2 regions of the Rummeliibacillus sp. JY-2-4R genome follow, and region 2 is predicted to be linked to the other one. Evidence: riboswitches for the same ligand, from Rfam matches in the RefSeq annotation. Region 2 holds a riboswitch; the other holds the start of a gene.
What was found. A riboswitch is a leader RNA that binds a small molecule or an ion and turns the genes downstream of it on or off. The one in region 2 is predicted to bind thiamine pyrophosphate.
Positions count from the first base shown of each region.

Region 1: it holds a riboswitch for thiamine pyrophosphate, as region 2 does, so the genes downstream of both, ACWV26_RS12410 (ABC transporter ATP-binding protein) here and thiC (phosphomethylpyrimidine synthase ThiC) in region 2, are expected to answer to the same signal.

Region 1 covers NZ_CM132623.1:2,532,457-2,549,046, reverse strand. Annotated here, with positions in the region: gene ACWV26_RS12465 (heavy metal translocating P-type ATPase) at 1-452, shown strand, start outside; gene ACWV26_RS12460 (YkvA family protein) at 580-957, shown strand; gene ACWV26_RS12455 (patatin-like phospholipase family protein) at 1,228-2,121, shown strand; gene ACWV26_RS12450 (TetR/AcrR family transcriptional regulator) at 2,175-2,774, opposite strand; gene ACWV26_RS12445 (NADPH:quinone oxidoreductase family protein) at 2,935-3,927, shown strand; gene ACWV26_RS12440 (hypothetical protein) at 3,977-4,198, opposite strand; gene ACWV26_RS12435 (N-acetyltransferase family protein) at 4,318-4,821, opposite strand; gene ACWV26_RS12430 (Lrp/AsnC family transcriptional regulator) at 5,011-5,499, shown strand; gene thiW (energy coupling factor transporter S component ThiW) at 5,517-6,011, opposite strand; gene ACWV26_RS12420 (ABC transporter substrate-binding protein) at 6,042-7,052, opposite strand; gene ACWV26_RS12415 (ABC transporter permease) at 7,111-7,878, opposite strand; gene ACWV26_RS12410 (ABC transporter ATP-binding protein) at 7,865-8,611, opposite strand; TPP riboswitch at 8,697-8,786, opposite strand; TPP riboswitch at 8,854-8,960, opposite strand; gene ACWV26_RS12405 (hypothetical protein) at 9,126-9,308, opposite strand; gene tlp (small acid-soluble spore protein Tlp) at 9,503-9,736, shown strand; gene ACWV26_RS12395 (spore protein Tlp) at 9,874-10,104, shown strand; partial or broken gene ACWV26_RS12390 (acetyl-CoA C-acyltransferase) at 10,161-10,543, shown strand; gene ACWV26_RS12385 (GlcG/HbpS family heme-binding protein) at 10,891-11,307, shown strand; gene ACWV26_RS12380 (LLM class flavin-dependent oxidoreductase) at 11,394-12,395, opposite strand; gene ACWV26_RS12375 (hypothetical protein) at 12,641-12,823, shown strand; gene ACWV26_RS12370 (hypothetical protein) at 12,948-13,142, opposite strand; gene sspO (small acid-soluble spore protein O) at 13,278-13,439, shown strand; gene ACWV26_RS12360 (zinc ribbon domain-containing protein YjdM) at 13,513-13,854, opposite strand; gene ACWV26_RS12355 (VOC family protein) at 14,088-14,504, shown strand; gene ACWV26_RS12350 (VOC family protein) at 14,715-15,110, shown strand; gene ACWV26_RS12345 (ABC transporter substrate-binding protein) at 15,205-16,455, opposite strand.
Region 2 covers NZ_CM132623.1:466,013-482,602, forward strand. Annotated here, with positions in the region: gene ACWV26_RS02275 (glucosaminidase domain-containing protein) at 25-1,605, shown strand; gene ACWV26_RS02280 (AmiS/UreI family transporter) at 2,645-3,286, opposite strand; gene ACWV26_RS02285 (AAA family ATPase) at 3,319-4,434, opposite strand; gene ACWV26_RS02290 (aliphatic amidase) at 4,499-5,545, opposite strand; gene ACWV26_RS02295 (transporter substrate-binding protein) at 5,797-8,097, shown strand; gene rpoN (RNA polymerase factor sigma-54) at 8,204-9,505, shown strand; gene ACWV26_RS02305 (small acid-soluble spore protein H) at 9,928-10,107, shown strand; TPP riboswitch at 10,351-10,465, shown strand; gene thiC (phosphomethylpyrimidine synthase ThiC) at 10,618-12,402, shown strand; gene ACWV26_RS02315 (BlaI/MecI/CopY family transcriptional regulator) at 12,702-13,115, shown strand; gene ACWV26_RS02320 (M56 family metallopeptidase) at 13,119-13,961, shown strand; gene ACWV26_RS02325 (DsbA family protein) at 14,012-14,665, shown strand; gene ACWV26_RS02330 (disulfide oxidoreductase) at 14,655-15,086, shown strand; gene resA (thiol-disulfide oxidoreductase ResA) at 15,076-15,612, shown strand; gene ACWV26_RS02340 (acyltransferase family protein) at 16,007-16,590, shown strand, end outside.

The DNA.
Region 1 (16,590 bases), 2.0 Mb from region 2:
TCGGTACTGCAAGAGCAATTGGTCAAAAAGTAGGCATATCTGAAATACGAGCAGAGTTAATGCCAGAAGAAAAATTAAATATTATTAAAGACTTACGAAAAGAATTTGGTAAAGTTGCGATGATAGGTGATGGTGTAAATGACGCACCTGCACTGGCAGCATCGAATGTTGGTATTGCAATGGGGGGTGCTGGAACGGATACAGCTCTTGAAACAGCAGATGTTGCCTTAATGGCAGATGATCTTCGGAAACTACCGTTTACCATAAAGCTAAGTCGTAGTGCATTAAATACCATTAAAGCAAATATTACGTTTGCTATACTTATTAAACTTGCTGCGCTAATTTTAGTAATCCCAGGTTGGTTAACATTATGGATTGCCATTATGTCTGACATGGGTGCTACTTTAATTGTCGCATTGAATGGATTGCGAATGATGAAAGTGAAAGAATAGTTCTAAACATCTGTTGAAGCACAGATTTCTTGAAAATGATATAGAATATGAACTAAAAAAGGTATACTCATTTTGACAAGAGTATACCTTTTGAATTTAACATATTTCATAGACTGGAGTAGAACGAATGATAAGTGTTGTTGAAAAACTAAAGATAAAAGCTAGGAAAATTAAACAAGATCTTTTTGTTTTAGTGGAAGCATATAAACATCCCAAAACTCCACTTTATATTAAAATGCTAGCTATTGTAGTGGTTGCTTATGCTTTTAGCCCAATTGATTTAATCCCTGATTTTATACCTGTCTTAGGGTATCTGGATGATATCATTTTGATTCCATTAGGTATTGTATTAGTAATGAAATTGATTCCAAAAGATGTGCTCTTGGAATGTCGCGAAATTGTTGCTCATTCAGAAAAGACTAAAAAGAAAAACTGGATTGCTGGAATAATTATTATCCTACTTTGGACCTGTCTTTTGTTATGGATTATTTCGTTAATTGTTTAAACTTTGTGCTCATTTTGAATTATTATGACAGGTATCTAAGGATAATACATATCCATATGAAAAAATCCCAAAACTATTCTGCTTATTACTATTGGTTTTTTACTCATCTTTAACCTACCGCAAATTTCCTAAAAGAAGGAATTTTTAAGTAGCCCACGAATATAAAACAACGAAATGGTATGGGGAATCTTCTTAATTTCGTTCGACATTGTTCTATTTTTTCTTGTTTTTTCTTACAGTGTAAATAGGGACTGTTGAGGAGGGGATACAATGCTTGTCGATGGGGTGTTTTCTGGTGGAGGAATCAAAGGATTTGCATTAGTAGGAGCTCTTCAAGTATTAGAGGAAAATGATATATATTTTGAACGTGTAGCTGGTACGAGTGCCGGTGCAATATTAGCTTGTTTTCTAGCTGCAGGTTATACTGCACATGAAATTGAAAAGATGCTAGATGAATTAGATGTTGCTACTTTTCTAGATCCTCCAAAGACGTTTTTTTCGATGCCTTTTATGAGATGGATTAATCTTTATTTCCGTATGGGAATTTATCAAGGAAAAGCATTAGAAAAATGGTTTTATGAAAAGCTTTCAGATAAAGATATTTATACGTTTGAGGATTTACCAGAAGGCTCTTTAAAGTTGATTGCATCGGATTTAACAAATGGGAAAATGTTGGTTTTGCCTGATGATTTAATTAATTATGGAATAGAACCGGGGGGGTTTTTAGTCTCAAAGGCGCTACGAATGAGTTGTGGTGTACCTTTTTTCTTTCAACCAGTGAAGTTAAGTGTGGCTGAAGGAGAATCCATTGTAGTAGATGGAGGCGTATTAAGTAATTTTCCGATTTGGTTATATGATATCGAATATGGAATTAGACCACGTCCAGTCATTGGATTGAAGCTAAGTCATCCACAAGAGCAAATGAAGCCACATAAAATTGAGAATGGTCTCAACTTGTTTGAAGCACTTTTTAGTACGATGCAAAATGCTCATGATGAGCGGTATATTTCAAGAAAACATGAAAAACATATAATTTTCATACCAGTTGAGAATTATAATGCAACTCAATTTGAATTAACTCAAGAAATGAAAGAGAATTTAATGGAAATTGGTAGAAATAAAGCAAAACAATTTTTGAAGAGTTGGACAGCGTCAGCGTTTTGACATTGTAAAAGGGGAAAAGAGATTGTGTATATCCAATCTCTTTTCTAGCTGTTCTAAAAAGCCTTATTTGTTAAGAAACGATAGATGGTTTTAAAACAAGTATCCCGATAGTATGAATGAAGACCATCATCGTTTCGCATCAACCATTGAATAAGAGAGCCATCGATAAAAGCGCGAATTGAATAAGTAGCTTGGTCTATATCCATATCTGCAAATTTGCCTTCTTCTTGACCCTTCTTAATAATTTGTCTTCCGATTGACCAACAATTTTCATAAAATTGGATATTAGTTTCACGAAATTGTTCGTTGTTATTCGCTTGAGCGAGAAATTCAAGGTAAACTCGGTAAAATTTGCGATTCTCACCTGGATTCGAAAAAGCCGCATTTACATAGGCCCGTAGTTGATCTACTGCATTGTTCTCTTGACTAATTGCCTCATTCTCTTTTTTATAAATTTTTTCAGTTACCCATTTGAGCAAATGGTAAAAAACATCTTCTTTATTTTGAAAATAGTAGCTTGTAACACCTTTGCTTACTTCTGCATAATTTGCGATATCTTGCAGGGTAACATTATGGAAACCTTTATCTGAAACAGCTTGAAAGGCAGCTCTTAAAATTTGTTCGCGCCGTTTTTCAGCCTTATTATTATTCATTAAACTCACCGTCCATTATAATTAATATTATACACAAAATCGGGCACATATTTAGTACTATTTTATTCTGACCGGTCAAAATTATATTGACCGGTCAAATTTTTATTGTTATGATTGAGTTAATAATGAAATCTTATACAAATGTGAAGGGAGTTATATCATGAATAAAAAGTTTGATGCACTAGTTGTAGATAAAAAGAACGATCAATTTTCAGTAGGGGTTCAACAGCTTTCACTCCAAGATTTACCTGAGGGAGAGGTGTTGATTCGCGTTCAGTATTCCGGCGTCAATTATAAAGATAGTCTTGCAACGATTCCTGATGGCAATATTGTTAGCCACTACCCATTTGTTCCCGGAATTGACTTAGCAGGTGTAGTCGTTTCATCAGATGATCCTCGTTTTGTTGAAGGGGATGAGGTTATTGCTACTAGCTATGAGATTGGTGTATCACATTTCGGGGGTTATAGTGAATACGCTCGGATTCCTGCAAAATGGATTGTGCCGCTTCCAGAAGGCCTTACGATGAGAGAAGCAATGATTATCGGTACAGCTGGTTTTACTGCAGCATTATCCGTTCAACGCTTAGAGGATAACCAAATAACAAATGATTTAGGTCCAGTTCTAGTTACTGGTGCAACGGGTGGCGTAGGGAGCTTTGCAGTATCAATTCTATCCACATTAGGTTATCAAGTTGAAGGAAGTACAGGAAAAACTTCAGAAAACGAATACCTAAAAAAATTAGGTGCACAAAGTGTAGTTTCAAGAGAAGACGTTTATAATGGTAAAATTAAAGCACTAGGTAAACAAAAATGGGCAGCAGCTGTAGATCCTGTAGGTGGTGAAGTGCTTGCATCTGTGATTAGTCAAATACAATATGGCGGTTCTGTAGCGACTACGGGTTTAACTGCAGGCAATAAAGTACCGACAACCATTTTCCCGTTTATCTTAAGAGGAGTCAACTTACTAGGAATTGATTCAGTTTACTGCCCAATGGAAAAAAGGGTGGAAACGTGGAATCGTTTAGCAACTGATTTTAAACCTGCAAACTTAGAAGAATTTGTTTTACAAGAAGTTTCACTACAACAACTACCAGAAGTTCTATCAACTTTACTAAAAGGACAAGCTCGCGGAAGAATTCTTGTGAAATTGTAATAAAAAAGTGACGAGATCATCCAGATCTCGTCACTTTTTTATATAATATTTATCTTCTTTTCTTATTTCGGTCATCTTTAAATACCGGTATTTTTTTCTTAACTATTTCAAATACCACTTTAACATGAAAAATGTTTTCACCAATTATATTGACTTCTACAACTTTCCCTTTTCGCCCCTTAATTTTCACCGGTGTATCAACTGAGGGAACACTTTCTAAAATCTGACTTAAGACATTTGTTCTATTTTCAAAAAAATGAACATATTTCATCGGCTGCTGTCTCCTTATACATAAGATGTCATTTCACAAAAGGATAATGATTATAGTATGAAGGAGGCTATAAATTGAAAAGTTGTCCGAGTAATTTTATTTAAGTTAGATGAAGGGGATTAATCAATTTTTTTACCCATAATTATTAAATCTCTTTTCACTCCGTCCAATTCAGCTACTTCTGGTAAATGTGCCCACTTTTCAAATTGGAAGCTTGCAAATAAGCGAAGACTTGGTTCATTATGTGCAAAGATGAAACCTAACAAGCGATTGATTTTTAACCCTTTACATGCATCAATGGCATATTTCAAAGTAGTTTTTCCAAGACCTCTTCCTCTATAATCTTCATGCAAATAGATACTTAATTCTGCTGTTGAATCATAAGCAGGTCTACCGTAGAAAGATTGGAAGCTAATCCAGCCACAAATTTCACCTTGATCTTCTACAACGAATAAGGGTCTTTTGGATGGGGTATGTTGATGGAACCATTCCATTCGATCATCAATTGAAACAGGATCTGTATCAGCGGTTACCATTCTACTTGCAATAGTGGAATTGTAAATATTAACAATCTCCGGTAAATCTTCAATCATTGCATTTCTAAATGTAAAAGTATTGTTCATTATCATTACCCCTTACTTATATTCTTGTTAATTATTTTAGCTCTTTCCGCTTACATAATAAATAATATTTTGTATAATAAAAATAATTTGAAATAATGTTAAGCGAAATAAGGTTTTCGATACATTTCATTTAATAATTTACATTTATTTATGTGGTTTTTTGAAGAATAGAAAGAGGGAGGAAAAAGAGTGGAGTCAGTAACAAATAAAATTCTTGATGAGTTGGATATTCAAATCTTAAATAGCTTGCAAAAGGATGCGAGTATAAGTTATGCGGAGATAGCTAAACAAGTAAATTTGTCCCCTCCAGCAATTCATGCGCGGATTAAACGATTAGAAAAAGAAGGCTACATACAGCAGCAGGTTACAATCTTAAATCAAGAAAAACTAGGATTTGAGTTATTAACTTTCATTTTCATTAGTACAACGATTCATCAAGCTGAGCAGTTAGAAATATTGGAGACGGAGCTTTCATCCATCCCTGAAATTCTAGAATGCCATTGTTTAACAGGAGAACATGATTATCTCCTAAAGGTGGTCAATAGAGGTAGAAAGGAATTAGAAAGCTTTATCCGAAAACTCAACAAGCTTGGCATAACGCGTATCCAAACTAGTTTGGCTTTAAGAGAGGTCAAAAACTCTACCATTTTACCTATACTTGAAAACCATAATCTTTAGGAGATTGATTTTAAATATTAGTTAACTATATGAGAAAAAGCATTATTTTTTTGTAATACTTTCAATAATCCATAGCCCATTAAGGCACCAGTAAACGAACTAATGGCAAAAGCGGGGACGAGGCCAAATAATGTAGATGCTTTGCCTAAAAATAAAATGGCAATCGGATAAGTGGCCATAGCGCCTAGGATGCCAGTTCCAAAGATTTCACCTAGACCTGCAAACGCTAGTCTCTTTGTTTTTGTATAGAGTATCGCAGACAAACATGCTCCAATCATACTACCAGGATACGCAAACACAGTTCCTGTCCCCAGCATTATGCGTAAAGATGAGGACATAAAAGCTTGCAACACTGCGTACCAAGGTCCAAGAAGAACAGCTGATAAAATATTGGCAAAGTGTTGGATTGGAAAGACTTTAACAAATCCTAATGGAATATATACCATACTACTAGAGATAGTTGTGATAGCAGCAATAATGGCAGTGTAGGTAAGTTTTCTTGTTTTATTCATATTTTTCATTTAGACCAAGCCCCTCTGAAATTATTTTGATACGATATTATCAATTACTTCACTAGGTTTAACTTGTTTTTTAATAACCCCTCTTTGATAAAGCCAATCAGATGCTTTTTTCCAAGCTTCTTGGTCTTGATAGCCAAAAGGTACTCCTTTTTCTTCCATGAGAGGTAGAAGGATTTGTAAACTTTTTGTTTCAACTTCTTTATCTAAAGGAAAACTATCATTTTCATGATCTAGTAAAACTTGTAATCCTTCTTTTGGATTTTGTTTTACGTATTCTTGGCCTTTTGTTACAGCAGTCCAGAATCGCTTAATTGCATCTTTCTTTTCATGTAAAGTTTTTTCACCTGTTACTAGAATTAGTTCATAATTATCAGGTACGCCATAGTCACTGTTTTTGATGGTCATCATATCATAACCTTCTTTATTTAAAAGAACATATTCATGGTTAATATAGCCACCTGTAATCGCATCTACATGGTCTGTCGCAACTGATGAAATTAAATCCCAACCGACATCAGTCATTTTGACTTTGCTAAAATCCCCACCGTCTGCTTCAACCATTGTTTTGACAGTAGCTTCGCTTAATTCGCTTGATGAATAACCAACGTTTTTCCCTTCTAAATCCTTAGGTGATTTGATTCCTGCTGATTTTTTCATCATGAGTTGGTCTAGTGAATGTCTAACTAAAACAGCCACAGAAACGACTGGAATTCCTTCTGATTTTGATAAAATTGTTTGATTTTGATAACTAATAGCTAAATCGACTTTCCCAGTTGCAGCAAGTTTAATAGGATCATTGGTATCAGCGGGCATTTCGATTTTGACATTTAGGCCTTGGTCCTTAAAATAGCCTTTTTCTTGTGCTGCATAGATGGCAGAATGTACAGCATTTGGGTACCAGTCGAGCATGATGCTGATATTGTCTAATTTTTTCCCATTTTCATCAGTCGATTTTGATTGAGTTTTTCCACTACATCCTGCCATGAGGACGAGTAGTGATAGTAATAAAGAATATGTAATCCATTTTTTCATTTTGGAATGCTCCTATTTCTATTAGATTTGTATTTCACGGGATGAAGAAAATCTTACATTAGTGAAGGTTCACTTTATTGGTGATTCTTTTTTCAAACCAAGTGGCTAGTGCAAATAGTAAAATGCCTACGATAGTTAAGAGTGTGATCGCAGCAAAGACCCCTTCCGAGTTTAAATTTCCAGACATTCTTCGGCTATAATATCCTAAGCCTTGACTTGCTCCTAGCCATTCTCCAATGGTTGCCCCAACAAGTGCAAAAACAATGGCCATCTTAAATCCAGAAAAAAAAGAAGGTAGTGCCATTGGAATATGTAGCTTTTGAAAAACTTGAAAACGAGTAGCCCCCATTGAACGTAATAACTCGATATACTCCTGATTACATGACTTCAGTCCATCATAAGTACCTACGACAATTGGGAAGAAACAAATAAGGACTGTGACAGCAACTTTACTCCAGATGGAATACCCAAACCACAAAACAAAAATAGGGGAAATGGCAATAATCGGAATCATTTGCGAGATGACAACCGCAGGATATACAATTTTTTCAATAGTTTTTGAAAAGAACATGCTAACTGCAAGTATTACACCACCTATAACGGCTATTAAAAACCCAATGATAAACTCCAGCATAGTAGCACTTAAATGTTCAAAAATTAGCGGTTGCCAATTGTCTATTATCATTCTTAGTACCCCAGTTGGTGCAGGAATGATAAAGCTTGGGACGATTGTCAAACGTACAAGCAATTCAACAATCGCTAGTAGAATAATAGAAACAATGATAAATAAACTATAGGTTTGTAGAAAGTTCTTAATCTGTTTCATTGGCAATCTTTAACTCCAATTCTTGTCGTAATTCAATTATTTTTTGAGAATGTAACATTTTCGCAGCGCGAGGTCTCGGCAAATCAACAGAAATCTCTTCTATTTGAAAATTAGGATGAAGGAGTATGATGCGATCGCTTAAATAAATCGCTTCTTCCAAATCATGCGTAATAAAACATATTGTTTTCTTTAAATCTTGCCAAATCGATAAAAGCCATGTTTGCATTTCTTTTTTCGTTATACTATCTAGTGCACCAAATGGTTCATCTAATAATAGGATATTTTTTCCAGTTAATAATGCTCTTAGAAATGATGCTCGTTGTTTCATTCCACCGGATAGTTGTTTTGGTAGAGCATTTTCGTATTCTGATAATCCAACTCGTTTTAACCAAGTTCTCGCTTCATCTTTTGAAATGTTCAGGTCTTTTTGAATTTCGGACGCGATTAGGATGTTATCTAGGATTGTACGCCAAGGGAGTAGTAGATCCTTCTGTGGCATATAACCGACATCGCCAAGTGTTATGTACTTTTGATCAATTTGAATTTGTCCTTCAGAAGGAACTAGGAGGCCTGCGATAAGTCGTAAGATTGTACTTTTTCCAGTTCCACTTTTACCGATGATCGAGACAAATTCACCGTTTTGTACTTCCAGATTTAGATTTGAGATTACTTTGTTTTTTTGTTTTTGTTCGTTTGTGAAACTGTAGGAGACATCTTTGAGAATAAGTGTCATTTTGTTACTCCTTTCTTTTTTTAATGACTTAAAAAAACTGCTTTCTATTAAAGAAAGCAGTTTCAAAAGAATTACTCAGATAACAATATCTGTGAAACTACTTTCCTACGCTAGAATTGTCTAGTTCAGGTTCAAAGGGTACAATCTCAGCCTAATGGCGCCCCTAGTAGGTTGTTGTTATTCAATTTTGAAAATAAAAAAATCCCCACTAACAAAGTCAGTGGGGTATGTATAATAAATTCATTAAACATGTCTCACTTCCCTCCGCTAGTATAAACTAGATCAGGTTCAAAGGGTTTAGAACGATTGTTCAGTCTCAGTCCTCATCGGGACACCCCTAGTGGTGCTATTTAGTTTCCATTAATAGCTTATCATGTAATTTATTTTATGCAAGGGTTTTTATATCTGAAAGTTTGTTACCTTAATAGATTGTTGTTGGAAGAGATTTCAACATCTCTACGGAACAAAAATAAAGCCCTAATACATAATGTATTAAGGCTTAGCAATCAACAAGTCATTTATTTTTATTATGTGACTCTAGATTCTTGTAGCTTGAATTATTTTGGTTGTTAGCCTCGAATTCAGCACCAAATTCTTCATTTGAATTTTGGTTTTGGTTGTTCGTATTATTTTGGTTTGCAAAATCATTGCTTTTATGTGTTTTGTTTTTTTGATTATATCCACTACGTTTTGGCATGGTTAATCACCTCCCAGAAATTAATGTGCTCAATATGTAAAAGATTTATTCTTTAATAATTAGCACTTAGATAAATGGAGAAAAAGTACTGTATTTCTCTTATTATTTTCCACTACGGATAATTGAATAATGTAAACAAAATTAAACAAACTAACGTAGTAATTCAAAAAATCATTTTTTGGAGGTTTTTTATAATGAATCAACATACACCAAACCCAGATGACCGTTCTAACAATGTGGAGCGTTTAAAACAAATGGCTAAAAATACGAAGAAGAATATAAAAGAAGCGGAATTTAGTATGGAATTTGCAGGACCTGAAGAAGCTCAAAAAATTAAAGAAAAAAATGAACGTAGAAATCAAGCACTTGATGCATTTATTGCAGAAATGCATGATGAAGCAGAAGCACGAAAACGAGGACAACAATAATTTAGTTAAAGGCTGTGGCAAAAGGATGAATATCCAAAATTTTGTGCCACAGCTTTTTACTTTTTCTTTATTGTATAAAGTGTGCAATCCTTAACAAACTAATACAGTAATGAAAACATCGCAGGAGGACTCTTAAAATGAAAAAACCAAAAAATAAACAATCTAATAGTGCAGCACCAATCCAAAATATGATTGAAAATACAAGAAAGAATATGAGCGAAGCTGAAATCAGCATGGAATTTGCTGGTAAGGAAGAACTTGAGCATCTAGAAGAAAAGAATTACCGTCGACAACGAGAAATTCAAATAAAGGAAAAAGAAATTGCGGATAAGGCCGCAGAAAAGGCTTGGAGAGATAGCTTTAAATAGGGAATAGAAATAGAAGCTGTGATGGAAGTATATTATTCTTCACAGCTTTTTGAATTGGTAAGTCAAGCGGTATGGTTGATGGGACAGGTGCAATGATTGTTACTTCCGGTGATTATACAAAAGAAAACAATCTAAAACCTATTGCTCGCCTGAAATCATGGGGAATTGTCGGTGTAGAGCTAAAATATATGTGCACCGGATCAGTTCCTGCGATTCAAAATATTTGGCTTGTCAAAAGGAATTAGGATTTGATTTAGAAAAATGGAATGTGAATGGTGGTGCAGTTGCACTTGGACATCCCTTAGCTGCCAGTGACGTTAGAATATCACTAACATTATTATATGAATTAAGACGTAGAAAGGAAAAATATGGTGTGAGTGCAGTTTGTATTGGTGGTGGCCAAGGGATAGCTGCAGTGTGGGAAAATTTAGATTTCTGATGATATAAAAAAATGGAATTTCAGGAAATGCAAGAGTTTTTTTAAATTTCATATTAATAATAATTAAAAACTCAGCACCCTTCTTAAGAGAAGATTAGCTGAGTTTTAATTTTTTCGATAATGTGTTGAACCCTTCAGTAACAGTTAGTACATCAACATAGCCTTTGAAAATTCAATTTGTATATTGCATTATTGGTTATTTATTGAAGTCTTGTGTATTGCTTTTTTGTAAAGTAAGAAATTTTTACATTTTCAGTTAATTATTTATGTTAAAATTAAAAAAGTTCCATATATTCATTTAATTTAGGTGGATAGGGTAACTAATACATAAAAAAGAGGTAGATAATATGAATTTAGAATTAGCAAAAAAGTTGATTGCTGCTGCAGAAAGCGAAGCGGTAGCACGTGATTTAAAAATGGTCATTTCAATCGTAGATGAAGGAGGCAATTTAGTTGCAGTGCATCGCATGGATGATGCATGGATCGGTAGTGTTGACATTGCACAAGGAAAAGCATGGACAGCTGTTGCTTTCAAACTTGAAACAGAACTTTTAGAAGCTGCAACAATTCCTGGAGCAGAACTTTATGGCATCAACACTACAAATAATGGTAAAGTAGTTGTCTTCGGCGGTGGTATTCCATTGGTACAAGACGGTAAAGTAGTGGGTGCAATTGGTGTCAGTGGTAGCTCAGTTCCAAATGATGTTGCCGTTGCAAAAGCTGGGGCAAAAGCATTCGAACAAGAATTGGTAGTAAACGCATAATAATTTTGAATTTCTAGATTTTAATAAAACAGGCTCAAGGAAAATAACTTGAGCCTGTTTTGTCTTTTAATTGCATATATTAAGGATTAATCTTCATTAATAATTTCCTTCAATATTTCATAGGAGCGTTTTTGTTTTTCTATATCATAAATATACGAGACAACCATGATTTCCTGAACATCGTATTTTTCTTGGAATTCTGTCAGCTGATTCCGTACTGATTCTTTATCTCCTAAAAATGTAATACTTGATCTTGAGTTAAGCATTTCTTTTTCCGCAGCATTACAAATTTCATTGATATCATCTACAGGTGGTTGTAAAGGAGTATTAGTCCGTCTTATTATATTAAGGAAAAATTGTTCCATTGTTGTTGATAATTTTGCAGCCTCTTCATTTGTTTCGGCTGCAATCACATTTAAGCAAACCATCATATATGGACTGTCCAGATATTGAGATGGTTTGAAGTTTTGACGATAGATTGATATTGCCACTTCCATTTGTTGCGATGCAAAATGGGAAGCAAATACATAAGGTAACCCTAAATTTGCTGCTAAGTATGCGGAGTCGGTAGAAGAACCTAGAATATAAATTGGGATATTTGTTCCAACGCCTGGATAAGCCTTCACATAACTTTGTTGTTCGGCTGGACCAAAGTAGGTAAGTAGTGAACTTACATCATCAGGAAATGTATAGACCGAATCGTTTTTTGATCGTCTAAGCGCACTTGCAGTGAACATATCTGTACCAGGAGCACGGCCAAGGCCAAGGTCAAGACGATTAGGATAAATAGTTGCCATTGTACCGAATTGTTCTGCTACAACTAATGGCGAATGATTTGGTAACATAATACCACCTGACCCAACACGGATATGATTGGTATGTTCTAATGTATGTTTAATTAATATAGATGTAGCCGAACTTACTAAAGTTGAAGAATTATGATGTTCCGCAATCCAGTAACGAGTATACCCCATATTTTCTACAGACTGTGCAAGGTCAATCATTGAATCAATTGCTTGTTTCGCATTTTGTCCTTGACGGATAGGGGCAAGATTCAATACGGAAAGTGGTATATTGATATTTGCCATTTAATTTATCCCTCCATATTTAAAGTTTAGACTGCTTTATAAATATCTTATTTAGTTATGTTTTTATGCAAAACTCTAAGAATATTATTTTCGCTTATCGAAACAAAGGTATAATACCAAATTATTCTTGTCAACAAATTAACCTTTCTATTAAATTGAATTTTTTAGTAGTTTTAATGTTTAAGAGTCTATATAAAGTGGTATATGAAAAACAAGAAACAAAAATCTGATAAGGAGGAAATTATATGTCTGAAAAGACTAATATACCAAAATCACATGGCCGTTTTGACACTGCAGAAGATGGAGAAGAATTTGTCAATATAGAGGAAAAGCATGACCAAATACAAGACAAAAAGCAAGACGAAGAGAAGACTATGAAGGAGAAGAAAGAACAAGCAAATCAAGTAGCACGACAAAATTTAGAATAGAATAATTATTTGTTTTGGCGGTAAAATGTGATGTAAATCCTTTTTGCCGCTTTTCTTTCATGATTTTATACTAAAAGTAGCTGAAGAAAAAAGTTTGTTTTTCTCCAGCTACTTTTTTTACATATTATTTACTTTTGCGATCATTCGATTGTTTATTGATATCTGCGATAGCCTTTTCTCGCCATTCAGCTGCAAACTCTTCTTTATAATTATCAGGGCTATTACGTGGATCATTTGTAGTATTGCGATCTTGTACATCAGTAAAATTGCTGTTATGGTACTTTTTATTCTTTGGTTTATACCCATTTTGCTTTGGCATAATGTTCACCTCCATAGAAAATAAGTTGCTCCAAATAAGCGAATTTATGCTCGATTTATATGGCTCATATTTTCTTTTAGGATGCTGAATACTTCATACGATTTTGCAAAACCTATTTTTATGGAGGTGGCAAATGTGAATAAAACCCAGAAAATGAGTAAGCAATTAGGTAAAGATTTCAGTGATAAACAAGCGCTTCGTAAAAAACAATCGAGTAATTTCAATCAGGAATTTTCGAGCGAACCATTAACAACAACTGAAAAGCTTAATAATAAAAAGACTAAGAAAAGACAGTAGATGTAAAAGGGCTTACTCTAAAGTCATGATTCCATGATTTTTGGGTAAAGCCCTTTTATGATGTAAAATTAAATTAAAGCTTTTTTACAAATTTAGAGCGAATATAAAGGGCTCCAAATCCATCAGCTTTTCCTTCTAAATCGTGACCATCTACATCGACAAAGCGAATACTTTTTACTTTTGTTCCAATTTTAATATTTGAAGATGCACCTTTGACATTTAAATCTTTTACAACGGTTACAGTGTCTCCTTCTGATAAAGGATTGCCTACGCTATCTCGAATTATACTCGCTTCTACTGCCACTTGTTGCTCATGTGCTGTCCATTCGTGTGCACATTCTGGACAAACAAATAATGCTCCATCTTCATACGTATACTCCGATTGACATTGTGGGCAACTTGGAATTTGTTCCATTTTCTTTCCTCCGAATTATTATATTTTCTTCTAGCTTGCCATGAAAAAATCTTTTCTTCAATACTATTCTTTAATAACCATTATTTGTAATAAATCTAATGGTGAGAAAAATCAGTTCGAATTAGCAAAAGGTTGCTATAATTGATAAAATATTTCTAAGATTAAATCATATATAAGATTGAAAAATAATAAATCAATGGCATTAATGCCATTGATGAAGAGGAGATATAATATTGGCATTCCAATCAGAAAATATCTTTATTAATTTATCAGTAAAAGACTTGAACAGATCTACTTCTTTTTTTAAAGAATTAGGTTTTGAATTCAATCCTCAATTTTCGGATGAAACGGCTGCCTGTATGATTGTTAGCAATCATATTTTCGTGATGTTGATGATTGAGGAACGCTTCAAAGGTTTTACGAAGAGAGAGGTAGTAGACACAAGTTCCACTTCAGAAGCAATTTTTTGTCTTTCAGCAAAAAATCGTGAGCAAGTGGACGAGATGGTCAATAAGGCACTTGCCTCAGGTGGTAGCAATTATAGTGATCCTCAAGATCATGAATTTATGTATGTTTGGGGATATAGGGATATAGACGGTCATATTTGGGAAATTGCTTATATGGATGAGAGTGCATTTAATCAGGAATGAACCTCTAATAGATGATGTCTTAACAGTACATCATCTTTTTTGATTTAATGTAATTTGGTGAGCATATTTCACCGTAGTAAGAAACAACAAAGTGAATAATTTCCTACATTAATTTCCATAATAATGAAGGATTGCCGAAAACGATTGTAGAAATTACATACGAAAAGAGTTTTGTAATTCATAATTTATAAGGGGAATTAGGAGGAAAACATGGGTAGATTAGTGCATTTTGAAATACATGTTGATGACATGGATCGAGCGAAAAAGTTTTATGGAGATGTATTTGGATGGACATTTGAAGATTGGAGCGAATATGCTGGTATGCCTTATTTTGGAGCTGTAACGGGCGACGAAAATGAGATGGGTATAAATGGTGCACTGATGAAACGCCAAAGTCCTCCACCAGAAAAAAATCAAGCTTTAAATGGCTATGCATGTACAATGGGAGTGGAAGATTATGATTCCACAGAAGAGAAAATTTTAAAAAATGGCGGTGAGATTGCATTACCGAAATACGCATTACCTGGAATGGCTTGGCAAGGGTATTATATAGATCCAGAAGGCAATATTTTCGGTATTCATCAGCCAGATAAGAATGCGAAATAGGTTAATGGTAAATGTATAATTAATTTCTGCTATTTGGCACAAATAAATAAGCTGACTGGTGATTTGTTATCTCCAGTCAGCTTTTTATCATTTCTTATTTTTCGTAAATTATTTCATTCTTATCAGCATCATAGTAGATTTTTTTGGATATTGGTTCAATCTTGCCGTCTTTTGCCTCTGTAATGTATAAAGTTGTATTTCCATAATGGTGATTTTGTGAATAATTAATGCTGGTGTAGAATGATTCTGTCCAGTTATCAAAAGTATTTAACTTATTTATATAATTATCCCAAGTTAAATCATCACCCGACCGTTTTAAACCCTCTACAAATATTTGCCCAGCAGACCAAGCTTTTTGTGTAAGAGGTCCTAATGCTTCTTTTCCATATTCTTTTGAAACATACTTAATATAATTCTCTACTTTTGGGCCACTTAATTTATCATAATGTAGAAGATCGACTGAAGAAATAACCCCTGTCCATGCTTCTTTCCCTGCTAGATTATATTGGTTTATATCATCGCCACCAGTCATTGATACGATAAACGGTATTTTTGATGCACCAATTTTATACAGTTCCTTACGAAGACCAGCAGCAGGAGCAGGAGTTGAGTTCATAATAATCACATCAGGTTGTGCCTCTTTTAGCTGCTTAGCCTGAGAACTGAATTCTTTATCTGTAGCTAAGAACGGAACTTCTTTGACAATCGATACACCTTTGTATTTTTCAATGTTCTTGTGTGCGGCTTCTAAACCTTGTTTACCAAAGTCATCATTTTGGAAGGCGATTGCAATTTTCTTAGCATGTAGTTTGTTCACAGCATAATCCAAGAAAATTGTAGACTCTATCTCATAGTTAAAAGTTCCGCCAAAAATATTTTTAATTGTTGGTTCAACAAACTTTTTTGCACCTGTGCCTAGACTTATTACTGGAATACCGGACTTTTCTAACAAGGGTAGGGAAGCGCCGATATTGGCCGTTCCAATTGGATATAGAAGAGCAAACACTTTATCCTGATTGATCAATTTTTGCATACTTTGGAGTGATTTTGCTGGCTGATATTGATCGTCATATGCGATTAATTTGATGTTTCTTCCATTTACACCGCCATTATCATTTATATAATTGAAATAAGCTTGTAAACCTTTACGCACTTTATCATATTCAGCAACAGGTCCTGACTGTGGTCCTGTTAATCCAACTTTTATCTCTTTATCTGTAATTCCTTGTGCTAATTTTTGTCCATTTTTTGTGCTTCCACCAGATGTTTGATTTTGTCCACCACAGGCTACTAACAATAGTGCAGCCATAAAAATTGCCAGTAAGAACGATAACTTTTTCTTCAATAAAATCCCCCCAATTATGATTTATCAGATTGTATTAAATGTTTTCCAATCGATTAATATGAAGAGGTTCTCATCACTCCTATTATTAAATTTTATTTTACTGAATTTGTTAAAAATTCAGAAAATTTAAGGTAA
Region 2 (16,590 bases):
ACCAACCAACGAAAGGAGAGCAAGATGAATAGGTCTTTCAAAGCAATCGGATTCATTCTTACCATTTTTCTAGCTGCCATTTTCTTCTCGCAGGGACAAGCTTCAGCAGAAGAAAAGAAAGCTTTCATCAAAACTACGGTTAACGAGATTACTCATATTCAATCAAAAACCGACAAGATTTACCGAAGTCCTGATAAAAAAGACGACTTTATACTTGCCGGAACTACCTACACAGGCAGAGCGTATTATGCCAAGAGCAAAACGAAAATTGGCAAAACTACCTACTATCAACTTTTCCAAGGTTCAAAGGAAATCGGTTGGGTAGTACTAGGAGATTTAAAACACAACACTCGTTCATTGATTAACACAACGAAATCCACTGTATACATAGCGGGTTCAGGAGAAGCATACAACATGCCATGGGGCGGAACGAAAAACAAAATTTATACACTAAGTGACTACCGTGCAAAATCATTCAAAGTCACACGTACCGAGAAAATCGGAAAAGCCATTTGGCATCAAGGCACGCTAAACGGCAAAACCGTTTGGATCTCAGCTGCCTATGTGGAAACGAACCCATACATTGCACTCAACTTAAGAAAAAGTTCCAACATAACAGCAAAAGAAATGCAAGAGTTCTTAATAAAAAATGGAAAATCGAAAACAAACATCCTATATAAACTAGCACCAACGTTTATAACCATCCAAAAAGAAGCGGGCATCAATGCACAATTTATGTTCGCACATGCCATTCTTGAAACAGGGTGGGGTGGTTCAACAATTTCCCAATATAAAAACAACTATTTCGGCTACCAAGCGTATGATTCATGCGCGCTTACTTGTGCGAAATACTTCCCAACAGGAAAAGATGGCTTAAACGCCTATGCGTACAAAATTTATCATGACTACTTAACAAAAACTGGCCCATATTACAACGGCCCAACATTGCTAGGCATGAATGTTAGATACGCATCAGATAAAGCCTGGAGTGAAAAAATTGCCAACCTAATGGCTCTAATGAAACCTTACAGCAGCTCGTATTACAGCAAAGCAGTAGCAAGCACAAAGGTTTTCTCACAGCCAAAAGAATATAATAACGTCATTCCAGAAACGAATAAACAACCAGCACAATTCATGAAAATGCCATCAAGCATTACAGCAACAGTCGACGTAACAGCAGGTGCAACTGTGTACAGTATGCCGTACGTCTACGCAAGCCCATATGGCACATACAAAAAAGGTAAGAGCATCACGCTTAAGGCATATCACACAGATGTCCGCGACTTTAAAAACGATAGCGGCAAAACCGTCCGGTGGTATCGCATCAGCTACAGCGGCAAACAAGGATGGGTACGAAGCGACCAAATCGCCGTCTCAAACCTAGGCTTCACAACAAGTGACAGTGCCAACCTAAGAGCAGGTGCAGATACAAAATACACAAAAGTAGCATCCGTTAACAAGAACACACCTGTTAAATTTGTGAAAACTGGTAGCAAATACGTAACTAAAAAGGACAAGAACAAAACGCTTTGGTATCAAATTTATAAACCGGGTACTACTCAAAAAGTTTGGGTTAGTAGTTCTTTGATACAGATGTATAACTAATGGAAACGAGATCACTTTGTGGTCTCGTTTTTATGTTGGGGAAAATTTGAGTTGTTGCTGAATCAGGGGTTGAAGAGGACTTAAAATGTTAAGAACACCATTACAATTTAGAAAATGGAGAATAGAGTGGTGAAATGGGCGAGTTGACCATCTAAAAGAGCGAATTGGGCAATGAAATTAGCGAATAGATAGGCCAAAAGAGCGAATAGAACCTCCCAAATAACAATTCCTCAGCCATATAAAACCCAAGAAGATGCTCAAACCCATCGTCCGCGGCCCAAAAATCATAAAATCTACAATGGAATGCCGCGAACAATCAGAGCAATCAGGAGCCTCTTCGAATACTCTGGATGGAAGACTTTAATTGTTTCAGAATCAGGGGGCAAGAAGACTTAAAATGTTGAGAACACCATTATAATTTAGAAAGTAGCGAATAGAGTGGTGAAAAGAGCGAATAGACTAGCCGAAAGAGCGAATTGGCCAATGAAATTAGCGAATAGATCGACTAAAAGAGCGAATAGAACCTCTCCAATATCAAAACCTCAGCCGTATAAAACCCAAGAAGATGCTCAAACCCATCGTCCGCGGCTCAAAAATCATAAAATCCACAAATAGATGCCGCGAATAATAAGAGCAATAAGGATCCTCTTCGAATCCACTGGGGGAAGAGGACTTAAAATATTAAGAACACCATTACAATTTAGAAAATAGCGAATAGGATGGTGAAAAGAGCGAGTAGACAGGCTAAATGAGCGAATTGGCCAGTGAAAAGAGCGAATAGATCGACTAAAAGAGCGAATAGAATTTCTACAAATCAATTTCACAATCAAAATAAAAGTATATAAAACGTATGGGAAGTAGACAAAAGGAGATTTATTATGACCAGATTAGAAGGCGAGGGGTTCTATTTAATCTAATAAGCTCACAAGACTTACACCACATATGATTTGTAATACTTGTGTTCCAAAATGACATACACAATGCATCGTGTGAATGTCATTTTGGTAACCAGATTCAATTTTCCTTATGCGTTATACAATTAATTATTCTGGGCAGATGTATTGTTAGTTAAGTTTTTAGCAGGGTTTTTCGTGGATTTAACGTTTAGAATATAATATAGTACTACAAAAGTAAGAACAGCAAGAATGAAAATAGCAATCATAAAACTATTAGAGATAATATCCCATTCGCCGATTAATAATAGAATTGCAGGAATTGTACATGTAATCCACGATTGGATAAGAGCTACCCATCCAGTATAAATTGCAATATTTGCGCCCCTCGCTAATAATAAATAGAACAGCAACCAAAGGAATGACCACATAAGCCAAATAAGACCAAATTTTAAATCTGAAAAATAACTAATATTTATAAAAGCATAAATAAAAGCTAATATAGAGACCCAAAGGGAATAATAGCCCACACCATTAGAAGGAAAATCTGCTAAATTACTTATTCCTACATATAAATAAGTAAAGCCAAATAAAAATAAACCTGCTGCAGATAAAATAGTAGCAGAATCACCATTAGCTGTAATGATTAAATAAATAGGAGTGAATATTTGTAAACAGCCAATAAAAATATTAAACACTCCTGCACTTTTGCCATCAATTTTTCCTAGGATCATTAATCCATTTATAAATAAAATGCATCCGACATATAAAAGTCCAACATTAGACATTCAGTGTCCTCCCTCTATAAAATCTATAATAATTAATCGTTCTTTGAAAAGGTTAATTTGTTATTAGTTGTGCTGATCAAAATATCAAATTCTTTATCAGTGTATGTTAGCTCAGTTAAATACTTAGCTAACGGTACTTCAAGTAATTGGCGCAATTGTCTTTTCATAGCACGTGCTCCGTATTGACGGTTAAAGCCTTTATTTAAAATATAACGCTTTGCTTGATCGTCCAAGATTATCTTACAATTATGATTTTTAATCCTTTTATTTAAATCCGCTATCATTTTATTGAGAATAGAATCGAAGGTTTCATTTTCGAGCCAATTAAAAATTAAAATGTCGTCAATTCGATTAATAAACTCAGGAGCAAATTCTTTTTCCAATTCAGTATAAATAATCCTTTTCAAAATATCTTTATTGCTTTTCCCAAAATTTTTAGGTAACAATAACTGTAAAAAGCGACGGCATTTAGCTGTCCAAGAATTGTCAGTCCAACGAATAATTTGGCTAGCAGCAATATTACTAGTCATAAAAATCATTGTATTTCTAAAGTTGATAGTTCGTTCTCCATTGGACAAAATCATTTTTCCATTATCTAAAACATTCAATAATGATTGAATAACAGTTTTATCCGCTTTTTCAATTTCATCGAACAATACCATCCCCGGTTTACTAAATGAGCCGTTTATTTTTTCTTCATCAAATAAAGTACTACCTTCTTTACTTCCGATATATCCTGGAGGTGCTCCAGTTATTGCTGCAGCATAATGTTCTTGCGCAAGCGTATTCATATCTATTCTTGAAAAAGCATCCTTATCTTTATAAATTGCATCTGCTAAAACACGTACTGTTTCAGTTTTACCAACACCTGTAGGTCCCAAAAATAAAGCAACATATAATGGCTTATTTTTCTCTGTAATATCTGCTCGGACCACATGCAGCATATTAACTACTTGATCAATGATATCGGTTTGTCCGATAATTTCCTTTTGTAGTGTTTGTTGAATATTGTTAACATCAAATGTAAATCTAGATTTAAATTGAGAATTTGTAGAGTGTTTTACGTCAATTGATATTACTGGGGCTTCTTTACTTTCACTGAATTCATTATTTTTCATGCTCTGAATTCGGTCGCTAACAAATGGCATAGTTTTCCTCCTTTAAAAAGAAGCAAGCAGTCACAACTATTTAGCTATGACTACTTGCTTAGTGTTAAATGCCAGCTTCAAGTTTCTTTTCTTCATAAGGAATCCCCTCAATTGGGCATTCTGCTGTCCCTACAGTTTTGCGAGTAAATTGCTCTACATTTTCACGTGCCTGCTCGGCATCCATAACCCATGTACGATAGAAATCAAACGGACAATCTGCTACCCCTTTATCGCCATCACCAGATTTAATTGTACCTGTATAGCCGCGATGTAAAAGTTTAAATAAATGATTTTGTGATTGCCAGTTAGCACGGGCATCTCGAATTTGAGAGACCGATAATTCTGCGTACTGAACCCCATTTTCTTCAGTTCCACATTCACCTAATGTTCCGCCATCGAAACCAACGATACTAGAGTGGCCGAAGTAAGAATATACGCCATCAAAACCTGTTGCATTTGCTACTGCAACATAAGATGTGTTCATCCAAGCCATTGTTTTTGCAACCATGATTTGTTGCTCTTTAGCCGGATACATATATCCTTGGCAACGAACAATTAACTCTGCACCCTTCATAGCACAGTCACGCCAAATTTCTGGGTAGTTTCCATCATCACAAACGATTAAACTAATTTTCATACCTTTAGGGCCTTCTACTACATGTGTTGAATCACCAGGGTACCATGGTTCAATTGGATTCCATGGTAAAATTTTTCTATATTTTTGAACGATTTCACCGTGGTTGTTGATAAGAATTAATGTATTATAAGGTGTTTTATTTGGATGATCTTCATGTTGTTCACCAGTAATTGAAAATACGCCCCATACATTCGCTTTTCTACATGCGGCAGAAAAAATTTCAGTTTCTGGACCAGGGATTGTAGAAGCTGTTGCATACATTTCTTCTTCGTCATACATAATCCCTTGAGTACTATACTCAGGGAAAACAATTAAATCCATCCCTGGTAGACCAGTTTTGATGCCTTGAATCATTTCACTAATATTATGACAGTTTTCAAGTACCTCTTCTTTTGTGTGTAAACGTGGCATTTTATAATTGATTACCGCTACGCCAACTGTATCTTTAGAACTACTGATGTCTCCATGTCTCATAAGAACACTCCTCTTTAATTTTTTTATTAATAATTTTTGTATTTCTTGCTGTTCATATATTTACAAGCAAAAAGCATGCCAAACCCGTCAAGGTTGGTACTATCCATTTTCTAGTGAAAACTAAGAAATTAATTGTCTCATTATGATACAATTAATTTGAAAATTCCAAAAAAACGTTGAATTCTACATATCATGATTAGATGTATCATTTTGATACAATGGTTCACTTTAGGACAAGGGGGAGATAGTAAATGATAAAAATAGGCGGATTATTTTCTTTGACTGGTACAACTTCGATAACAGAAAGAGGTCAGTATCAAGCAGCATTGTTTGCATTACAGGAATACAATCAATCTGTTACTGAAAAAAGTAAACTAGTTGAATTTATAATTTGTGATATTCAATCAGATCCTCAAAAAACTTACAATGCTGTAGAAAAATTGATTGAGAATAACGTTAAAATATTTATTGGAACATATACATCTGCATGTAGAAAAGCATTATTAGAGATTTTAGAGAAGAATGATTGTTATTTAATATATCCTTCTTTATATGAGGGACAAGAATTGCATCCTAATGTTTTTTATGCCGGTGAAGTAACGCATCAGCAAATATATCCTACTCTACGATACATTATGAATAATTTTGGACCGAAGTTACATCTAATAGGAAATGATTATATTTATCCTAAAGCTACAAATAAGGAATTAAAAAGGTACTGGGAATTTTTAGGTGGTCAAATTACTGGAGAAGATTATGTCCCATTCGGTCATGAAAACTTTGAAGGAATATTTAGTAAATCAATTTCGCAACAATCGGACGCTATTTTTTCAACACTAGTAGGCGACAGTCTTATCCATTTTTATAGAATTTTTAAGCGATTAGGTCTATCGGCAACAACGTTACCAATCTTTAGCGCAACTACTAAAGAAAGTGAAATAAAGGAAATCGGGAGCGCTTATGTTGAAGGACACTATAGTTGTGGAGGATACTTTCAATCGATAGATTTTCCTGAAAATCATAGGTTTGTAGCCAAATTTAAACAGTCATTTGAAGAGGATCAAGTTATTTCTTCCGTTATGTTTAATACTTATATAGGAACAAAGCTCATTTTAGAGAAGTTAGCTAAATTAAATAAAGATGAGCCACTTCACTTTAAATTTTATGAAAGTAAATTTTTTTCACCGTCTGGTTTGTTATATATAGAGAAAGGAAGCAATCACTTTGCACGTTCAATAAAAATAGGAAAAGCTCAGAAAGATGGTCAATTTGCAGTTGTTTGGGATTCTAAGGAATTAATATCCGTGAAATATAGTAACGCAGATTCCGGTTATAATTTGTTAGAATGGACTGATATTTTTTCCAATCTAAATTCATCCCCAAAACACCCCATTTTTTTGATTAATCATTGTGATGAAGTGATATATATGAACGGTGTTGCGAAATCGCTATTCCCGTATGAAAAAGAGCAGATTGTATCATTTGAAACAATAAGACGGACCTATATCAATTGTGAATTTAAAATAGAGAGTATGGATAACAGTAATAATTTTAGAAAAGTTACCATTACAAATGAGTTGAATATTCCAAAGGTAGAAAGTGTAATGGAATTCGGTGAAATTTCAACTTTAAACTCAAGTTATAAAGAACAGTTATATCTAGCTGAAGCTGCAGCAAATTCAGATGCTAATGTACTAATTTTAGGTGAAACAGGTACAGGAAAAGACATCCTTGCTAATGAAATTCATAAAAAAAGCAAAAGAAATAAAGGACCACTAATTACAATTAATGCAGCTTCCATACCAAGAGAATTAATTGCAAGTGAATTATTTGGATATGTGGACGGTGCTTTTACAGGAGCATCTAAAAAAGGAAAGATAGGAAAGTTTGAGGCAGCAAATGGGGGAACACTGTTTTTAGATGAAGTTGGGGATATGCCATTAGATTTGCAAGTTTCGTTGTTACGTGTCCTTGAAAACAGGACTGTTACATCCTTAGGGGACAGCAAGGAACGAAAAATAGACGTTCGTATTATTGCAGCTACAAATAAAAATTTGAAGGAAGAGATAGCGTATCAAGGAACATTTAGAGCCGATTTATTTTATCGGTTAAATGTAATTTCAATACAGATGCCGGCACTACGAAACAGGAAAGAGGATATAGCTTTATTAATTAGGGAGTTCATCTCTGGGCTTAGTCATTACTACAGTAGCCAACCGAATGATATTACTGCAGAAGCTTTATCGCATTTAACGGCTTATTCTTGGCCAGGAAATATACGTGAACTTAGAAATGTTATTGAACGTTCCTATTTATTAGCAAAGGATCGCTCAGAATCGGTTATAGATTCGCATCATTTACCACCTGAGTGTAAATCATATGAATTCTCTGTTCAAAATCCTAAATTTAACCTAGAAAGAATAGAGCGTGAAACGATTCAAAAAGCTTTGAATGCATCTAGTACGTTAACCCAAGCTGCAAAGTTATTAGGTATTTCTCGAAGTACTTTATATAGAAAAATAGCATTACATCAATTAGAGATAAATCTTTAATAGTGTAACTTTGTAAGAGGCATAGTAGGAAATCAATCGACTCGTAATATTACATAAATGGTGAAGCAGGTTCTTTATTATGCTGTTCGAGAGGAGATAAGTGCGTATGAATTATCATTTAACTCAGAATTTAGCATTAACACAAAAATTATCGTTAACACCAACAATAAAGCAATCACTGGCTATTTTAGGTATGAACTCTCAGGAAGTTCTACAATTGGTAGAGGAGATGCTAGAGGAAAATCCATTTCTATCACATGAAAATAAATTATTATATCGTTTAATGAAAGAAGATAAAACTATCACTCGTAAATTTTGGGGAAGTTCATCAAAAGATACTTTTTATACAATTGCTACCTCTAGCGGTGGCATGGAGGAGTATTTACGCGACCAACTTTTATTAGAAAAAGAATGTAAAGGGAAGAAACGTCAAGGCTTGCTTTATTTAATACAAAACTTGACTGATCGTGGCTACTTAAAATGTTCTTTAGAGGAAATGCAGGCGAGATTTGAATTGACATCTGATGAGGCTACGAGTGTGTTAAAGGTACTACAAAGCTTTGAACCGGCTGGCATCGGTGCACGGTCCGTATCTGAATGTCTGCAATTACAATTACGCTCTTATTCCTGTATTCCACCTTACACCGAGTCAATTGTTATTCACCATTTAGAGCAAGTAGCAGCAGGAGACTTGAAAGCACTTTGTACAATTTATAATTGTAGTACAGATGAAATTCGTGATGCAATTGACTTTATTAAATCGTTAAACCCATATCCAGTAGATAATTTTTCTAATGAAGAAAGTCATTATATTGTGCCGGATTTAACTGCTCGTTTTTACAATGGAGAAGTTATATTAACCGTCAATGATTCTATTACTTCCGGTTTAATTATTGATGAAATGATGGAAGAGAATTATTTAGATGATGAATCCAAAATGAAGAGAAACGAGGCACTCTTGTTAAAGACCGGTATAGACAAGCGTTCGGCTACTCTATATCGAGTAAGTTTAGCAATTTTAGAAGCACAGCCTACATTTTTAGAACACGGTATCAAAGCACTGGGTTCGTTGAAGTTGGCCGATATTTCAAAAGTTGTAGGACTTCATGAATCTACTGTTTATCGAACGATACGTGGTAAATATATTGATACTCCTCATGGTTTATTCCAAATGAAAGATTTATTTATGAGAGGTTTAAAAAATTCTACAGGATTCGACCAAAGTATTCAATTGATAAAGAATCGTATTAAAGAACTTATTGCGATGGAGGATAGAACTCATCCTTACTCTGATCAAACTCTTTCAAATATCCTTAGACAGGAAAATATAGAGATAGCTCGCCGTACGGTTGCCAAATACCGTCAAAAAATGGGAATAAAAACAGCTAAAGAACGTTTTTTAACTTAAGGGATATCCATTTACTTTATTCAATTTGCTACTCGTTGGTATAGTTACTTATATTTCTTATCGGTGCTCTGATTATAATCACTTTAAGTATCGGTAATAATCCATCTACAATGCTAATAAGTAATGGAGCACTATCAAAAACACGCTTCAATTGACTAAAAGATTTCTATGAAGTTAATTATCTCGGTCCGAATAGACTGCAACGGATATTAAAGGTTCTAAAGGTAATAGTGGGCGAATGATCAACCCTTTCAAAGCAGCCATTAATTTATTTACTAAAGCATCTTTTTCTTATTAAAATCTATTGTTTAATAGTTATGGAGAAAATCAGCTTACACATGGAAGTAGACAATTACAACATGTATATCTAAGTTATTTGAAACAAATAGTATAACTATTAAAGTCAAAAGGAGGTGGCTACAATGGACGCACAACGAGCACAAGAAATTTCTTCTTCGCCAATTATGGCGAATGTAACCTTTAATGGAGAGGGTATTTACATTGAGCATGTGGATCGACATAATGGAACAGCTACAATCCATTTCCTAGATGATCCAAATAATAAAAAAAGCGTATCTGTAACAAGCTTAAGTGAACAATAATTTATCCGTAATTCCCACAATAAACCTCCACCTTCTGAGTGGAGGTTTTACGTTTGATTAACTTTAGTTGGATTCTCCTTCTTCTTTACAATAAAATGACGCTTTCTTTATCTTAAGAAAGGCGACAAAATTTGAAGAAGTTACTCTAATGTTTATCTTTCCCCAGCCTCATCCACTTCGCTTATTTTCAAATTTATCTTTTAATTCAATAAAGTATAATGTATAATAAAACCAAAATTGAATAGAAATAACTAGGGGAGTCCAATAAGTTGGGCTGAGAAAGAAACACGTTGAAGTTTCTTGACTCTTGGGACCTGATCTGGTTCATACCAGCGTGGGGAAGTTAGAAGCATCATTTTAGTTATACTACTTCTGTATACATATTAGCCGGGTCCAGCCATTTATTGGACACCGGCTTTTTTATATACTTCATAAGCTTGTATAAGCTCTCCACTTGTTTTGTTCTATATCTCGTCCTTCTATTCGAAAAAGGAGAGATTAACTATGTCAATGTCAACTTCTTCATCTAGCAAACAAAGTATTTCCATCATGTCTAATTTTCCAGGGAGCAAAAAAGTATATGTAACAGGCTCTAGACCTGACATTAAAGTTCCAATGCGTGAAATTGAGTTAAGCCCGACAACCGGAGCGTTTGGAGAAGAGGAAAATTCTCCAGTACGTGTGTATGATACTAGCGGACCTTATACAGACCCTGATTATTCTGTCGACATTACTAAAGGTCTTCCTGCCATTCGAAGTTCATGGATTCAAGAACGAGGAGATGTTGAGGAATATGATGGTCGTGTAATCAAGCCAGAAGATAATGGTTATAAAGATGAAAACGATCCTCGCACGACTCATAACGTATTTCCAGGATTAAAGCGGAAACCGTTACGTGCTAAAAAAGGGAAAAATGTTACACAACTTCATTATGCAAGAAAAGGAATTATCACGCCTGAAATGGAATTTATCGCAATTAGGGAAAATATGAAACCTGAATTCGTAAGGGATGAAGTTGCAAAAGGTCGAGCAATTATTCCTTCTAATATCAACCACCCAGAATCGGAACCAATGATAATAGGTCGAAACTTTCATGTGAAAATTAATGCGAATATTGGCAATTCTGCTGTTTCATCTTCTATCGAAGAAGAGGTTGAAAAAATGACCTGGGCAACACGCTGGGGGGCTGATAATATTATGGATTTATCAACCGGCAAAAACATCCACACTACACGGGAGTGGATTATCCGTAATTCATCGGTTCCTGTTGGCACTGTCCCAATTTATCAGGCACTCGAAAAAGTAAATGGTGTTGCTGAAGATCTTACCTGGGAGGTTTACCGTGATACCTTAATTGAACAAGCAGAGCAAGGTGTTGATTACTTCACCATTCATGCTGGTGTTCTTTTGCGATATGTCCCGCTAACAGCTAAACGTGTAACAGGTATTGTATCTCGCGGTGGGTCTATCATGGCACAATGGTGTCTATACCATCACAAAGAAAGTTTTTTATACACACACTTTGAAGAAATCTGTGAAATCATGAAATCCTATGATGTTGCATTCTCTTTAGGGGATGGTTTACGTCCTGGGTCTATTGCAGATGCGAATGATGAAGCACAGTTTGCAGAATTAGAGACTCTTGGAGAGCTAACAAAAATTGCTTGGAAGCATGATGTACAGGTGATGATTGAAGGGCCCGGGCACGTGCCGATGCACCTTATTAAAGAAAATATGGATAAACAATTGGAAGTGTGTCAGGAAGCACCATTCTACACACTTGGACCTCTTACGACGGATATCGCTCCTGGTTATGATCACATTACATCTGCGATTGGAGCTGCAATGATTGGTTGGTATGGAACAGCGATGCTTTGTTATGTAACGCCAAAAGAACATTTAGGTTTACCGAATAGAGATGATGTTCGTGTAGGGGTTGTCACATATAAAATTGCTGCACATGCTGCTGATTTGGCAAAAGGACATCCAGGAGCACAAAAAAGAGATGATGCCTTATCAAAAGCTCGTTTTGAATTCCGTTGGAGAGATCAGTTTAATTTATCTTTAGACCCTGAACGTGCAATCGAATATCATGATGAAACATTACCTGCTGAAGGTGCAAAAACAGCACATTTCTGTTCTATGTGTGGACCTAAATTTTGCAGTATGAGAATCTCTCAAGATATTCGTAATTTTGCAAAGGAAAAAGAACTAGATACGAAGGAAGCTATTGAATTAGGTATGAAGGAAAAAGCTGAACAATTTAAGCAATCTGGTGGTAAGATATATCAATAATTTTCATATGAAATAAAGCAAAGAAATGCCACAAACAACCTTGCCCTAATTACTTAGTTGAGGCAAGGTTGTTTAACTTTCTATTTTTAACTATTAGCTGTGAGGATTTCAGACACTTAATATCGTGTATACTAGCTTATCTCATGTAAATAATCGCCCAGAAACCGTGAAATCTCAGCTCTCAAACATGAATAAAACCCCACCTCAAAAAATCTCCTCAATTTCAAACTACCATTCTATTGACTCTCCCTCCATCTAACACTACAATGGGTAATGTAACGAAGTGAGGTGTCCAAATCATGAATATTCGTAAGTTCAAAATGCATGAAAGTGGATTGAATCGATTTTTTGGTCCACTGGAAGCGAAGATTATGGACGTTTTGTGGAGCAACTGTGAGATGACCATCAAGGATGTCCAACACGCGCTTGAGAAAGAAAAGGCAACGAACTTCAACACGGTGATGACAGTCATGAATCGACTAGTGGAGAAGGGGATTCTTCAAAAAAGAACAGAAGGAAGATCCTCGATGTACAAGCCTGTTCAGACGAGATGCGAGTTTTTGGATACGCAGTCCAAGGAAATGACTAACGAGCTCATGGACGAGTTCGGCAATGTCGTGGTAAGTCATATGCTTGATGCATTGGAAGATGTGGATGATGAGCTTGTTGCGAAACTTGAGATGAAGATTAAAGAATTGAAAAAGGATCGCTAGCCTATGGAAAAACGACAATCTACTTTTATGTTATTCGTGTCGCTTTTAATTTCGGGAACTATTTTTGTTCAAATGGCTTTATACGTAGCAGCTTATTTTGCTGGTTGGCAGATGAAATTCAACCTTGTTGAAGTATGCCACAGCACGCTAAAAGCAATAGGCATGTCATCGCTTGAATATGCACTCGATGCACTCGTTGTCTATACGCTACTCTTTACATTTTGGAAATTCACGTCGCAACTGTTTCACGCGATGAAAATGAAAAGGAAATTCCAGCAATATCAAGATACTTCGCAATCGCTTAAACTAAACGAGCATTACAGTACCAAAAACATCATGGTCATTTCATATCCAGTGCCGCTCGCAATTACGATGGGATTCATTTCACCGAAAGTGATTATCTCAACAGGATTGATGAATCTATTAAATCAAGACGAACTAGACGCTGTAATCTATCATGAAATGTATCACCAAAAGAACTATGACCCTTTGAAAATATTTTTGCTATCGCTGTGCGCATCGACTTTTGTCTACATACCGATTTTGAAATGGTTCAACCAAAAATATCGAATCATTCAAGAAATCATGGCAGACAATTTAGCGACTGAAAAACAATCGACTTCGATGTACATTGGCAGCGCATTGTTGAAAATGTTGAAAGCAGGGAAGGCAGAGCCGATGCCATTTATCTATGCATCGTTTGCCGATACGTCAGTCAATTACAGAATTGAATATATGCTCAACCCTTTGAAAGAATTTCAAATAAAGATACCAACTGAAATGGCCTTCAGATCATTTACGATTTTTGGCTTAATCTGTGCCTTTTTTATTTACGCGCTTGCGTAAATTTTTTACCCAATTACACTACATCACGTAGTTTATAAAGGAGTTTAAACATGTCTAAGAAAATATTTTGGATTATCGGCATTATCGCCGTATGTGTGATTGCCCTTATTGTGATTAATGGACAAAGTGGGAAATCAGGAAAATCATCCGCAGCAATTGACTACACAAATCAACCATTTTTAGGGGACAAAGATGCACCAGTTGAAATCGTGGAATTCGGCGATTACAAATGTCCTCACTGCGGCGAGTTTAACAAAAGCGTAGTACCATATCTAGACCAACAATTTATTGAAACAGGAAAAGCAAAACTATACTTCATGAACTATGCGTTTATCGCACCTGATTCAAAAACTGCAGCACTATTTGCAGAAACTGTTTATCAACAACTTGGCAACGAAAAATTCTGGAAGTTCCATGATTTACTATTTGCCAACCAAACAACAAAAGACGGTAAAGAAAACTTAATGACAGAAGACTTTTTGAAAACTGTCTTAAAACAAGTGGCTAGCGATGCTGAAACAGAAAAAGTTGTGAAAGCATTCAGTGATAATAAGGCGCAAAAAGCATTTGACCAAGATATGAAAACGGCGAACAAACTAAAAGTACAAGCAACACCTGCTATCTACATTGGTGGCAAAGAATTCAAAGGCCAAACAATGGATGATTTTAACAAGATGGTAGAAGAGGCAGCAAATGCTAAATAAACCGCTATTACTAGCATGGATTACATCAATTATTGCCATGGGAGGAAGCCTATTCTTCAGTGAATATATGGGCTTCATCCCGTGCGACTTTTGCTGGTATCAACGCATTATGATGTATCCACTCGTTATTATCTTAGGAGTCGCCTTTTATCATAACGATCAAAAGATTTACAGATATGTCCTACCTATTTCAATAATAGGAATGATTACAGCCGGCTATCACTACGCATTGCAAAAAATTCCGTCCATGCACGAATTCGCAACATGCACAAGCGGCGTTCCATGCTCAGGCCAATACATCAATTGGCTAGGCTTCATCACCATCCCATTCCTATCGCTTATCGCGTTTATCATCATCACCATCACGATGATTATACTTTTGAAAAGCAATAAGAAAGGAGAAGAGGTCCGTGAAAAATAAGAAAAAACGCTTTTACATCAGACTAGTCATTCTAGCTGTATTATGCGCAGCCATTATTTTCACCATCTATAACACGGCAACAAAAGACTCAGCTAAAATGATAAAAGTAGGGGACCAAGCACCAGACTTTGCGCTAATAGATATGAACGGCCAAAAACACCAACTATCCGAATACAAAGGCCAAGGCGTCTTCCTGAACTTCTGGGGAACCTGGTGTAAACCATGCGAAAAAGAATTCCCACTGATTGATAAACAATATCAACAAGACAAAAACAAAGGAATTGAAGTTCTAGCAGTCAACGTTGCTGAACCCGAACTGTCAGTACAGAAATATATAGACCGAAAAGGCTTAACCTTCCCAGTCCTAATCGATCACACCAAATCGGTCATGAGAGCCTATAACATCGACCCATTGCCAACAACGCTACTCATTAGTCCAGAAGGCAAAATCGAAAAAATTATCACAGGCGAAATGAGCGAACAAGATATTAAACAAAACATGCAACAAATTATGCCAGAATCATAAAAGGAGTGCCGGTATCGGCACTCCTTTTAATGTTTTTGAGTTAAAATTCATACCAACTAAAAAGAAATCCACGTCCATAAACAATTAAATCCCCACTTCTTTACCATTAAAAAGAAAATAATAGACTATAGTACCTATATAAATTACCTAAATAAACCAAAAAATTAATAGTATAATACAATTTAGGTCTCGCTTAATATATTAATATACGATAAAATGATATAATATCGATGTTTGATTTTAATCGAATTTTAATTTTCAGTTCGCATATTGAATGGTGAAGATGAGAATGAGTGTTTCTCATAGAATCTAAATAATCACTGTATGGATCAGTGATAGATTCGTAAAGAAATTCATAATCACACTACTACATCCAATAAGGAGTTTTCATGTTTTGATAAAAGAATGGAATTTACTTCGTGTAGTTGCCTGCTTATCAATCGTCATGTTGCATAGTACAACGCAAACCGGTTGGAAGCATGGTTATCCGGATATTGACCACTACCAAACGATTCGAGCAATCCTCTGTTACGCTACACCCACATTTGTAGTGCTTTCAGAAATTATATTAGCCAACAAATATCCAAATGGGTTACCAAAAGGATTTTGGCTAAAGAGATTTAAATTTATTTATTTACCTTTTCTTTGCTTTGCGATTATCGATGCATTAGCAACATTCTATCAAAATCCTAAAACAGATTTATTGACTAAGCTAAAAGACAATATTATCGAAGGCGATTTTGAAGGATACTTCGTGTTAATAATTATCCAATTCTATATATTGCATTATATTGTAACAAAATTTAAGTTTTCAATGCTGTGGTTCATCCCACTAAGCGTTATGATTATGGAACTTAGTTTAAATGTACTTCGACTAGAAATTCCATTTGTGTCAGATAACGAGCATAGATTAACGGTATCATTCACAACATGGATTGCCTATTTCGCAATTGCCTTTTTAATAGGAAAGCATTATAC